2 linked regions of the Botrimarina mediterranea genome follow. The protein of the gene in region 1 interacts with the protein of each later gene in a pairwise test. Links are inferred from orthologs where the notes say so. Each region holds a gene or a part of one and is shown in the gene's direction. Other genes may lie near its edges.

Region 1 (4,922 bases):
CTCGAGTTCGCCGACCATCCGCCGAAGGCGATCGTCTTCGTCGATGACCACGCCCGGCACGTTCACCGCATCTACGACGCGATGTCGCGGCACGACATCGAGTGCACCGCCTTGCAGTACAAGGCCGAAGACAAGAACGTCGCCCGCTTCCGCTACTGCGACAAGCGTGAGGTGACCGAGAAGTGGCGGCGGCTCGAGTCCGCGCTGAAGGAAGTGTTCACCCTCCCCGGCGCCGACGCCCCTGTCGATGAGGCTGTCGAGAATCCCGCCCACGCCACCGCCGACGCCGCCCCCGAGCGGGCCGCGTCGCACTAAAGCGGACATACGCGGCCGTGGCCGAATACGATTTGATTGCGACCGCCGCCTTCGGCCTTGAGTCCGAAGTGCGTCACGAACTCGAGACGCTCGGCTACCCCGCGCGCATCGCGAGCCCGGGGCGCGTGCTCTTCCACGGGGACGAGCAGGCGATCATCGAGACGAATCTCTGGCTGCGTTGCGCCGAGCGGATTCTCATTCGCGTGGCCGTCGGCCCAGCGAACGATTTTGGTCTGCTCTTCGACCTCGTGCGTGGGGCGCCATGGTCCGACTGGATCCCCGCCGACGGGCAGTTCCCGGTCCGCGGCCGGTCGTACAAGTCGCTGCTCACGAGCGTGCCGGCGTGTCAACGGATCGTGAAGAAGGCGGTCGTCGAGCAACTCCGCGCGGGTCACGGAGTCGAGGAGCTTCCAGAGACGAGCGGTGACTACGCCATCGAAGTCGCCATCGCGAACGACGAAGCGTCGCTGTACCTAGACACCACCGGCGTCGGTCTCCACAAACGCGGCTACCGACCGCTGGTGAGCGAGGCGCCACTCCGTGAGACGATCGCCGCCGGCATGGTGCGGTTCAGCCGGTGGCGTCCCGACCGGCCGTTCTGGGACCCGTTCTGCGGATCGGGGACGATCGCGATCGAGGCGGCGATGATCGGCCGCGACATCGCGCCGGGTTTGCGACGGACATTTGCCTGTGAAGCATGGCCCCGCATCGGGGGCGAGGGCTGGCGCGCCGCGCGCGAAGCCGCCGAGCGTCGCGTCAAACCGGCGCTCGAAGAGCGGCTCTCCGCAACCGACATCAGCGAAGACGCCCTGAAGATCGCCCGTCGCAGCGCAACCGCCGCCGGCGTCGCCGACGACATCCACTTCCAGATCCGCGACTTCGCCGATCTCTCCAGCAAACGCGACTACGGCTGCCTCGTCACCAACCCCCCCTACGGCGAACGCATCGGCGAGGCCGAAGAGGTCCGGCGCCTCTACCGCTCGATGCCGACGGTATTGCGACGTCTCAAGACTTGGTCGCACTATCTGTTGGCCGCGAACCCCGAGTTCGAGAACCTCGTCGGCCAAGGCGCGTCGAAGCGGCGGAAGCTGTTCAACGGGCGGATCGAGTGCGCGTTGTATGAGTTTCATGGACCGAGGAAGCCGAAAGACGGAGGACGGCCGAGGAGGGACGAGAGACGGGGGACGGGGGACGAGGGGAAGGTGGCGGTCTCGAGCGATGTGGCTACCGAGTCGGACACGCCTGCCGAACCCTCAAGCCTCAGGCCTCAAGCCTCACCGCCACGACCGCCGCAGGCGTTCGGCGGACTTAGGCCGGAGGCGGAGCGACAAGCCACCGAGTTCGCCGCGCGGCTTGGCAAACGCGCTCGGCATCTTCGTAAATGGCCCACGAAGCGCGGGATCACTTGCTATCGGCTCTACGACCGCGACATCCCCGAGCTGCCGTTTGCGGTCGATCGTTACGAGGACGCGGTCGTCGTCGCCGAGTACGAGCGGCCGCACGAGCGGACGCCGGCGGAGCACGCCGACTGGCTCGATTTGATGATGAAGACGATCGCTAAGACGCTCGAAGTCCCGCGCGCCGAAGTCTTCCTCCGCAAACGCGAACGCCAGCGCGGCGAGGCCCAGTACGAACGTGTCGCCGACGAGGGGGCGTTCCGTGTCGTCAACGAGGGCGGCCTACGGTTCCGCGTTAACTTGTCGGACTACCTCGACACGGGGCTGTTCCTCGACCATCGCCAAACGCGCGGCATGGTCCGCGAAGCGGCCGCCGGCAAGCGGGTGTTGAATCTGTTCGCTTACACCGGCTCGTTCACCATCTACGCCGCCGCCGGTGGCGCCGTGAAGACAACGACGGTCGACCTTTCGCAGACCTACCTCGACTGGACCGCCGAGAATCTCCGGCTCAACGGCTTCGAGCCGGGCATGACGCACTACCTCGCCCGCGCCGATAGCCGGGCGTATGTCGATAGCCTGCCGCGCGAACCGCAGTTCGACCTCGTCGTGGTCGATCCGCCGACGTTCTCGAACTCGAAGCGCCTCGACGACGATTGGGACGTGCAGCGCGACGGGGCGCCGCTTCTGAACGCGATCCGCAAACGCCTCACCGACGGCGGCCTCGTCTACTTCAGCACCAACTTCCGCCGCTTCAAGCTCGACGAGTCGGCGCTGACGGGCTACGCGGTGCGTGAGATCAGCAAGCAGACCGTGCCGGAGGATTTCCGGAACGAACGCATCCACCGCTGCTGGCGGTTGACGGCGGTTTGAATGCGGCGTGTCGCGGGTTCACTCCGGGAGCTGACGCTTCCCGGCTCGCATGTAGCGGGCTAGGGATTGCTGAGCCGTTCGGACTGCATGCCATTTGTAGGAGGCGTCTCCGACGCCGATGACACGCACCATCCCGTTTCGGAATGGATACCGTAATCGGCGTCGGAGACGCCTCCTACAATCGCTGGCGTGATCACCCCTCGCCGCTGAGTATTGGCCAGCGCCGCCACGAGCGCGAATCAACGTTGTGCGTGTCGATGTGAAAACTCGGCGCGAGGCGTTCGCGTTTCCATTGGCTCGCGCGCCACAGGCGCCAGAAACGGTCGGTCCACTTGGCGAGCTGCGCGGCGTCGTACTGTGGGAACGCCTCGCCGAGGCGGCGTAGGGTTTCATCGCGCGGGTCGAGGTGAGCGATCATCGAGCGCTCGATGGCGTCGAGCACCGGGTAGGGCATCAGGTCGGCCTCGTCGGTCTGATGCGTCGCCAGGGGCCGTAGCTCGGCGGTCGGTTGCTGGGCGTTGACGGCGTGCAACTCTGGCAAGGGACCAACGCCCTCGGGTCCTTCGGTCTCCATCCAGCGGAGCCACTCGCGGATGAACGCCTTATCGATGCCGGCGATCGGGGCGAGGCCGCCGGCCGTGTCGCCATCCATCGTTGCGTAGCCGACCGACGCCTCGCTGCGGTTGCCGGTGGTGATGAGCAGGGCGCTCTTCAAGTTGGCGAGCATCCACACGCCCGGCGCGCGGACACGGGCCTGGATGTTCTGCAGGGCGATGTCGTCCGTCTCCCAAGTCAGCTCGCGCCCTACGGCCGTTGCGGCGAGCTTGACGCAGTCATCGACGAGCGCGTCGATCGACCACTTGTGATGCTCGGCGCCGACGGCGTCCGCAACGGTCGCAGCGGCGCTCCGCGTCACGTCGGACGAGTTCTTCGTTGCTTGATAAACGGTCGTGAGCAGGCATCGCACCGCCGAACGGACCTCATTCGCACCGTCAAGAGTAGGCGTGTTGGGCAACCGTTGGGCGAGTCCCGCGAAGCCGACTTCGTCGACAACGCGCTTCACTATCAGCCACACCAGCGCGGCGCAGGCGGCCGAGTCGGCGCCGCCGCTGAGCGAAATCACGAAACCCTTGGCGCCGCTCTTCCGCAGATAGTCAAGGAGACCCAGCGGCACGGCGCGGCTGAACTCTTCGAACTTGGAGAGCCGCTCGCCTCTAAGCGTGGGCGTTTGCCTCTGAACCGATTCGTCACTGGCAATCGACCAGCCGGTCGCGATCCGACCCTCACCGGGGCGGGCTTCGACATCGCCGTCGACCAGGCTGACGACAAAGTCACGGCACGAGAAGGGCGCCGCGCCGGCGAGCAGTTCGGCCTCACCGTCGCCTGTCGCCCTCGCGAAGAACGGCCCGCCGTCGAAGATCGCGCGGCCCGACTCGTTGCCGAGCAGGTTCGTGTAAAGGAAGAGACCGTTGACGATTCGCGCGCCGTCGAGGGCATGGCCGTCGCGGATCGCTTGCTTTCCGAACGCGAAGTGGCTCGCCGAAGGGTTCAATAGCACCGAGACGCCGCGTTTGGCGTAGCGATGCGCCGGGCGTTCGGCGCCGACCCAAGCGTCGCGGCAGATTTCGACGCCGAGGCCGACGCCGTCAAATTCGAAGACGAGTTCGCCGACGGGGATTGTCTCGCCATCGACCTCGACCGTTGTTCGCCCCCCCGCGGGCCACGGGGTGAACCAACGGGCCTCGTAGTGCAGCCCGTCGTTCGCCAAGTGTTGCTTGAGCGACATCCCCAGAAGACGCCCATCGACAAGCATCGCCTCGGCGTTGTAGAGCTTGCCGGCAATCTCGAGTGGCAGGCCGACCGTGACGGCGACGCCACGTGTCTGCGGCTTCAACTCGATGAGCGATCGCAACGACCGCTCTCGCAGGTGCTTCGCAAAGTACAGGTCTTCACAGCCGTAGCCGTTGAGGCACAGCTCGGGCAGACAGACCAGCCGGGCGCCGGCGTCACGGGCGGCGTCGATCGCGGCGACCACGCGGCGCAGGTTCGCCTCCCAGTCGAGGGGCGTCTGATTGATAGCGACGGCGGCGAGGCGGATCAGTGGCATGGGTACGTTATTGTTTCGCGCATAGACGCGGAGACGCAGAGGATTCGATGGCTACTGACTTGGCGGCTTTGCGCCTTTGCGTGAGGCTTGACGAGATGTCTCACGCAAAGGCGCGAAGGCGCAAAGTGAACCGATGGCTCTGCGTCTCCGCGGCTCTGCACGAGATCTATTGGCTTTGTTTCAAGAGTTCTAAGCGGAGCAGGTTGAGGGCGTGTTTGGCGACGAGCGGGCGT
Region 2 (4,845 bases), 270 kb from region 1 along the record:
AGCTCCATCGTGTTGAGTGCCGCCGCCACGTCGCGGGCGAAGATCTCCAAGAACTGGCGGTCGCTCTCGGTGAACGCGCCGGGTTCGGGCGATTCGACGTTGAACGTGCCGATCACCCGGTCGTGCAGCAGCAGCGGCACGGTGAGCGAACTTCTGGCGCCTTGGGCGCCCTCGATGTAGAGCGGGTCTTCGCCCGTGTCCTCGCAGAGGTAGCTCTTGCCGGTCGCGGCGACGAAGCCCGTGACGCCGTTGCCGGTGGGCTCGCTGCGGAGGGGGCGTTGCTCGGCCTCGGGCTTGATGCCAAACGCCAAGAGCGGCAGCAACTCGCTGGTCTCTTCGTCGAGCGTGCGGACCTCGACGACGTCGTACTGCAGGACGTCTTGGGTGCAGTGAAGGATGTTCGACTTGAGCAGTTCGATCCGCTCGTCGTACTCCATCTCGGCGACCTCCTCGGGAGTGAGGTCGGCCAATTCGATTCCCGCCTGATGGATCGCGGCGAGCTTCTGCTTCTCGAGCTGCTCGGCCGTGACGTCACGGATGGTGACGATCAAGTAGTCGGGGGCATCTCCCTTGAAGTGTTCGACCGGCGCCGCGTTGACGCGGAAGAAGCGGCCGTCGTCGCAGCGGAGCATCGACGACACTTGTCGACCGCCGCTGAACGCGGTGTCGAAGGGCGTCAGTTCGGGGCCGAGGATCTCCGGCGCGCCGAGCACGGGGTAGAAGCTCTCGCCGATGACCTCGTCGCGGCGCATCCACTCGCTGAGCCGGCCGTTGCCCCAGACGATGCGGTTGTCGCGGTCGAGCAGCACGACGCCGTCGGGCATGCCGCGGAGGATCTGGATGTTGTGGATCAGCTGGGTGACGTGCGAGTCACGGCGGAAGCCCTCGGCGTCGGCGTAGATGCCGTCGTACTCGCCTGTGGCGAGCCGGCTGGCGGCGCGCGCCAGCGATCGCACGGGGGTGACGTCGAAGCCCGGGCCGAGTTGCTCGGCGAGAGCGGCGGACGTGTTCCGCTCGTCGCACAGGCAGAGGATCTTGTGGAGGGCGTCGGCCGACGAGGTGGGCTCTGCTTTCGTGGCGGAGTCGGACTTCGGGGCGGACTCTGTGCCTGCGCCCGTCGGGGCGTCTTGGAGGGTCTCGGTCGATCCGCAGCCAAGTGCTTGCGACTCGGCGCGGGTAGTCGTGCCAGGGTTGGACACGCGGCGCCTGCTCGATAGTTGGGGTGGGGCCGATTTCTCGGTGGGCATGGGGAGGTTGCCAGTTTCCCCTTGGCGAGCCGCTGACAAGCCGCCTTCAGCCCGCAATTCCGGGCTGCAAACGTCTGCTGACGGCCGACCTGTGAGGTTGGGCTACCTCCGGCGGGACGCTCGTGGGAATCCGCAAGCGCCAGCGGCGCTGCGAATTGCCCCACATTGGAAGTATACGAACCTTACGCAATGGGAACAACACAACCACACGGGTTCATTACGAAACATCGGAGCCAAAGGGTTTGGCGATCCAGGGCTCTTCGACGATTGCGCAAGGCTTGCGGGCCTCGAGCGACGCATAACGCCGGCATTAACGGTCGCGCCCGCGCAGACGCCGGCGCGGTTTGCCCGTAGACTATCGAGCTGCGATCTGCGGCCGGACCCCGTTTAGGTCGTGACGCCGCGAAATGGCTGCGCAGAAGAGAGCCTACCCCACCCCCCGCCCCCCTCCCGATGTCCCACCCCCTCCGCGGCCAGGCCGCCCTGCGTAACGTCGCGATCATTGCCCACGTTGACCACGGCAAGACAACGCTCGTTGACCAACTGCTCTACCAATCGGGCCAGTACCGCGAGGCCGAGCTCGACAAGCTCGCCGGCGGGCAGCACGGGCTGGTGTTCGACTCCAACGACTTGGAGCGCGAGCGGGGCATCACCATCTTCAGCAAGAACTGTGCGATTGGATACGAGTCGCTTGCCGGCGACCGCTACCGCATCAACCTGATCGACACGCCGGGCCACGCCGACTTCGGCGGTGAGGTCGAGCGCGTCCTCACGATGGCCGACGGGTGCCTGCTGCTGGTGGACGCCTTCGAGGGCCCGATGCCGCAGACGCGGTTCGTGCTCCAGAAGGCGCTCGCCCAGGGGCTCAAGCCGATCGTCGTGATCAACAAGATCGACCGTCCCGACTCACGCCCCGACGAGGTCGTGACGGAGGTCTTCGACCTCTTGATCGACCTCGGCGCCGACGACCATATGCTCGACTTCCCCGTCGTCTACGCGTCGGGCAAGCAAGGGTTTGCCTCGCTGACGCCTGAAGGACGCCCCGCCGACATGCGGGTGATCCTCGAGAAGATCATCGAAGAGGTGCCGCCGCCGCACGGCGAGCCGGACGAGCCGACGCAGATGCTCGTCACAACGATCGATTACTCCGACTATGTCGGCCGCATCGCCGTGGGCCGCGTCATCGCCGGCGCTGTGTCCGACCGGCAACGTGTGGCCGTGATCGACCGCGACGGCGGGATCACCAAGCAAGAGATCGCCCAACTCTTCACGTTCGACGGGCTCGGCAAGATCAAGACCGACCGCGTCGAGTGCGGCGACCTCTGTGCGGTGGTCGGGCTCGACCCGATCGGCATGGGCTACACGATTGCCGCCGCCGAATCGCCCCGGCCCGCTTATGCGGTGAAGATCGACGAGCCGACTCTCCACATGCTGTTCCGCGTCAACGACGGGCCCTTCGCCGGTCGCGAAGGGGACCACGTCACCAGCCGCAAGATCGGCGAGCGACTCGAGCGCGAACTGCGCAGCGATGTCGCTCTCCGCGTCGAACCCGGTGACACGATGGAGCAGTACCGCGTCGCCGGCCGTGGCCTGATGCACCTGGGCATCCTGATCGAAAACCTCCGTCGCGAAGGCTTCGAGCTCTGCGTCGGCAAGCCGCAGGTAGTGACCAAGTACGAAGACGGCAAGAAGCTCGAGCCGGTCGAGCTGCTGGTGATCGACGTGCCGGAAGAGTTCGAGAATGCGGTGATGTCGCTGGTGGGCGACCGCCGGGCGCAGGTGCTCAAGATGGGCAAGAAGTCCTCGACCAGCTCGTACACTCACCTGGAGTTCTCGATCCCGTCGCGGTCGCTGATCGGCCTGCGGTCGCGCCTGTTGGCGGCGACACAGGGCAACGCCATCGTCCACCACACGGTCCTCGGCTACGAGCCCCCGCGTGGCGCCGTGAACCTGCGTTCCAACGGCGTGATGCTCGCCAGCGAAGCGGGGCAAGCGACCGCTTACTCGATGGACGCCCTCGACGACCGCGGCGTCTTCTTCGTTCGCCCGGGCGATCAGGTCTACGAGGGCCAGATCGTCGGCGAGAACTGCAAGTCGGACGACATCGTCGTGAACGTCGTGAAGGCCAAGAAGCTCACCAACATGCGGGCCTCCGGCAAGGACGACAACGCCCAGGTCCGCCCGCCGCGCGACATGTCGCTCGAGGCTTGCCTGGAGTACATCGACGACGACGAGTTGGTCGAAATCACCCCGACGAGCATCCGGATGCGGAAGGTGATGCTTAAGGAGGCCGACCGCCGCCGCGAAAGCCGCCGGTCTGCGAGCGCGTCGCTGGTGTAGGGGACGCGATTCCTCTCGTTAGCGAGACCCCCCGTTTGGGCGGTTTTCCTAGCCTCGCTTAGGAGGCTCTAGGAGGTCATTTAACGCATCGGGAGCGGGGGGCCTGGGTAAACCCTAAGCGGAGCGCAACAACGCGCCTAAGGGCCCTCTATGCGGCTCTAGACGCATGTTCACGGCGCCGCCAGGTGGCCCACCATCCACCACCCTCCATCGGTACCCGTCTGAGCCGGGGGCGCGAGCCCTCGGTGGGAAGTGGGTACCAGGTTTCCCACCGAGGGCTCGCGCCCCCGGCTCAGACCCGTACCGATCGTTCGCAAGCTCTTCGGCTCGGGCCCTTCCGGCAGGATCGGGCACGCCGCTCTAACTGCCCCAAGCGGCATAACCGTGGCTCTCGGTGTGCCTGGCTTCGGCGCGCCGGTGCATGAGCTAGCCTTTCGCGGAAGCGCTGCGGCCGCGATGGCTGCGCGCGGCATTTCGCCTGAAGGGCGCTCGACCATGCAAGCCAGCCGTACTTATCGCTCCGCCGACCGCAATCGTCGCACGGGGCTGTCGCGTTTTGAGATCATCACCTGCCTGATCGCTGTGGTGGGCGGCGTGTGGATCGGCGCGCAGTACTACAACGTCGACCTCAACGGCGCCGCCTACCAGGCGCTCGACGAGTCGCAGCTGCTCGAGAAGTTGCCGCCCGATTGGCGCCCGCCGAACCCCGACTGCCCCAATGGCGACTGCCCCGACCCGGCCGAAGTCCGCGCCGTCGAGCAGGCCCGCCTCACTGCGAAGCTCAAGGAGTTGCAGTTCGAGGTCGCCCGGTTGTCGTCCGGAGAACCAGGCGCCGCCGAATCGGAGAAATCATCGTCGCTGACCGAAAGCGACGTCGCGATGCGTGATCGGACTCAGGCCTACTGGCAGGGTCTGACGCGGATCGTCTTCGAGGTGTCCGCGTTGCAGAACGTCGTCGCCTCGTACGCGGGGACCGAGCAGCAGTCCCGGGCCCTAGCGGTCCGCCGGCGGTCGCTGGAGTATGGTCACGAAGCGACCAACCTGCTCGATATCGACGGGGTCGATCCTGAGGCGGTCGCCACCGGCGTCCGTGTCTCTGAGTGGTTCGCCCAAAGCGCCGAGCAGCTCAAGACGGCCCAGGAGCTGAAGACCCGCCAGCCGGTCGGCAACCGCAGCGTCTCGGCCGCCGACGTCTGGGCCCAGACCGAGGCCGAGCTGCAGAAGCGTACCGAGCTGGTCCGTCGGAAGTCGCACGAGA

The links.
Region 2: the proteins of rlmKL (region 1) and typA interact in binary tests that used the Escherichia coli proteins (3 or more experiments, as listed by UniProt). The link is inferred for Botrimarina mediterranea from one-to-one orthologs.

Annotation. Positions count from the first base shown.
Region 1 is NZ_CP036349.1:1,879,355-1,884,276, reverse strand. Bases 1-2,957 are described here. They hold rlmKL (bifunctional 23S rRNA (guanine(2069)-N(7))-methyltransferase RlmK/23S rRNA (guanine(2445)-N(2))-methyltransferase RlmL), read left to right. Parts: upstream 1-332; coding sequence 333-2,582; downstream 2,583-2,957. Other genes in these bases: nadE (NAD(+) synthase), read right to left, coding at 2,776-2,957; Spa11_RS07510 (DUF2608 domain-containing protein), read left to right, coding at 1-315. Also shown: more of nadE, read right to left, coding at 2,958-4,689; Spa11_RS07495 (competence/damage-inducible protein A), read right to left, coding at 4,856-4,922. UniProt on the Escherichia coli protein: Specifically methylates the guanine in position 2445 (m2G2445) and the guanine in position 2069 (m7G2069) of 23S rRNA. Methylation occurs before assembly of 23S rRNA into 50S subunits.
Region 2 is NZ_CP036349.1:1,613,693-1,618,537, forward strand. What follows is about bases 1,264-4,143. They hold typA (translational GTPase TypA), read left to right. Parts: upstream 1,264-1,700; coding sequence 1,701-3,587; downstream 3,588-4,143. Other genes in these bases: Spa11_RS06425 (hypothetical protein), read left to right, coding at 4,083-4,143. Also shown: Spa11_RS06415 (response regulator), read right to left, coding at 1-1,199; more of Spa11_RS06425, read left to right, coding at 4,144-4,845. UniProt on the Escherichia coli protein: A 50S ribosomal subunit assembly protein with GTPase and nucleotide-independent chaperone activity, required for 50S subunit assembly at low temperatures, may also play a role in translation.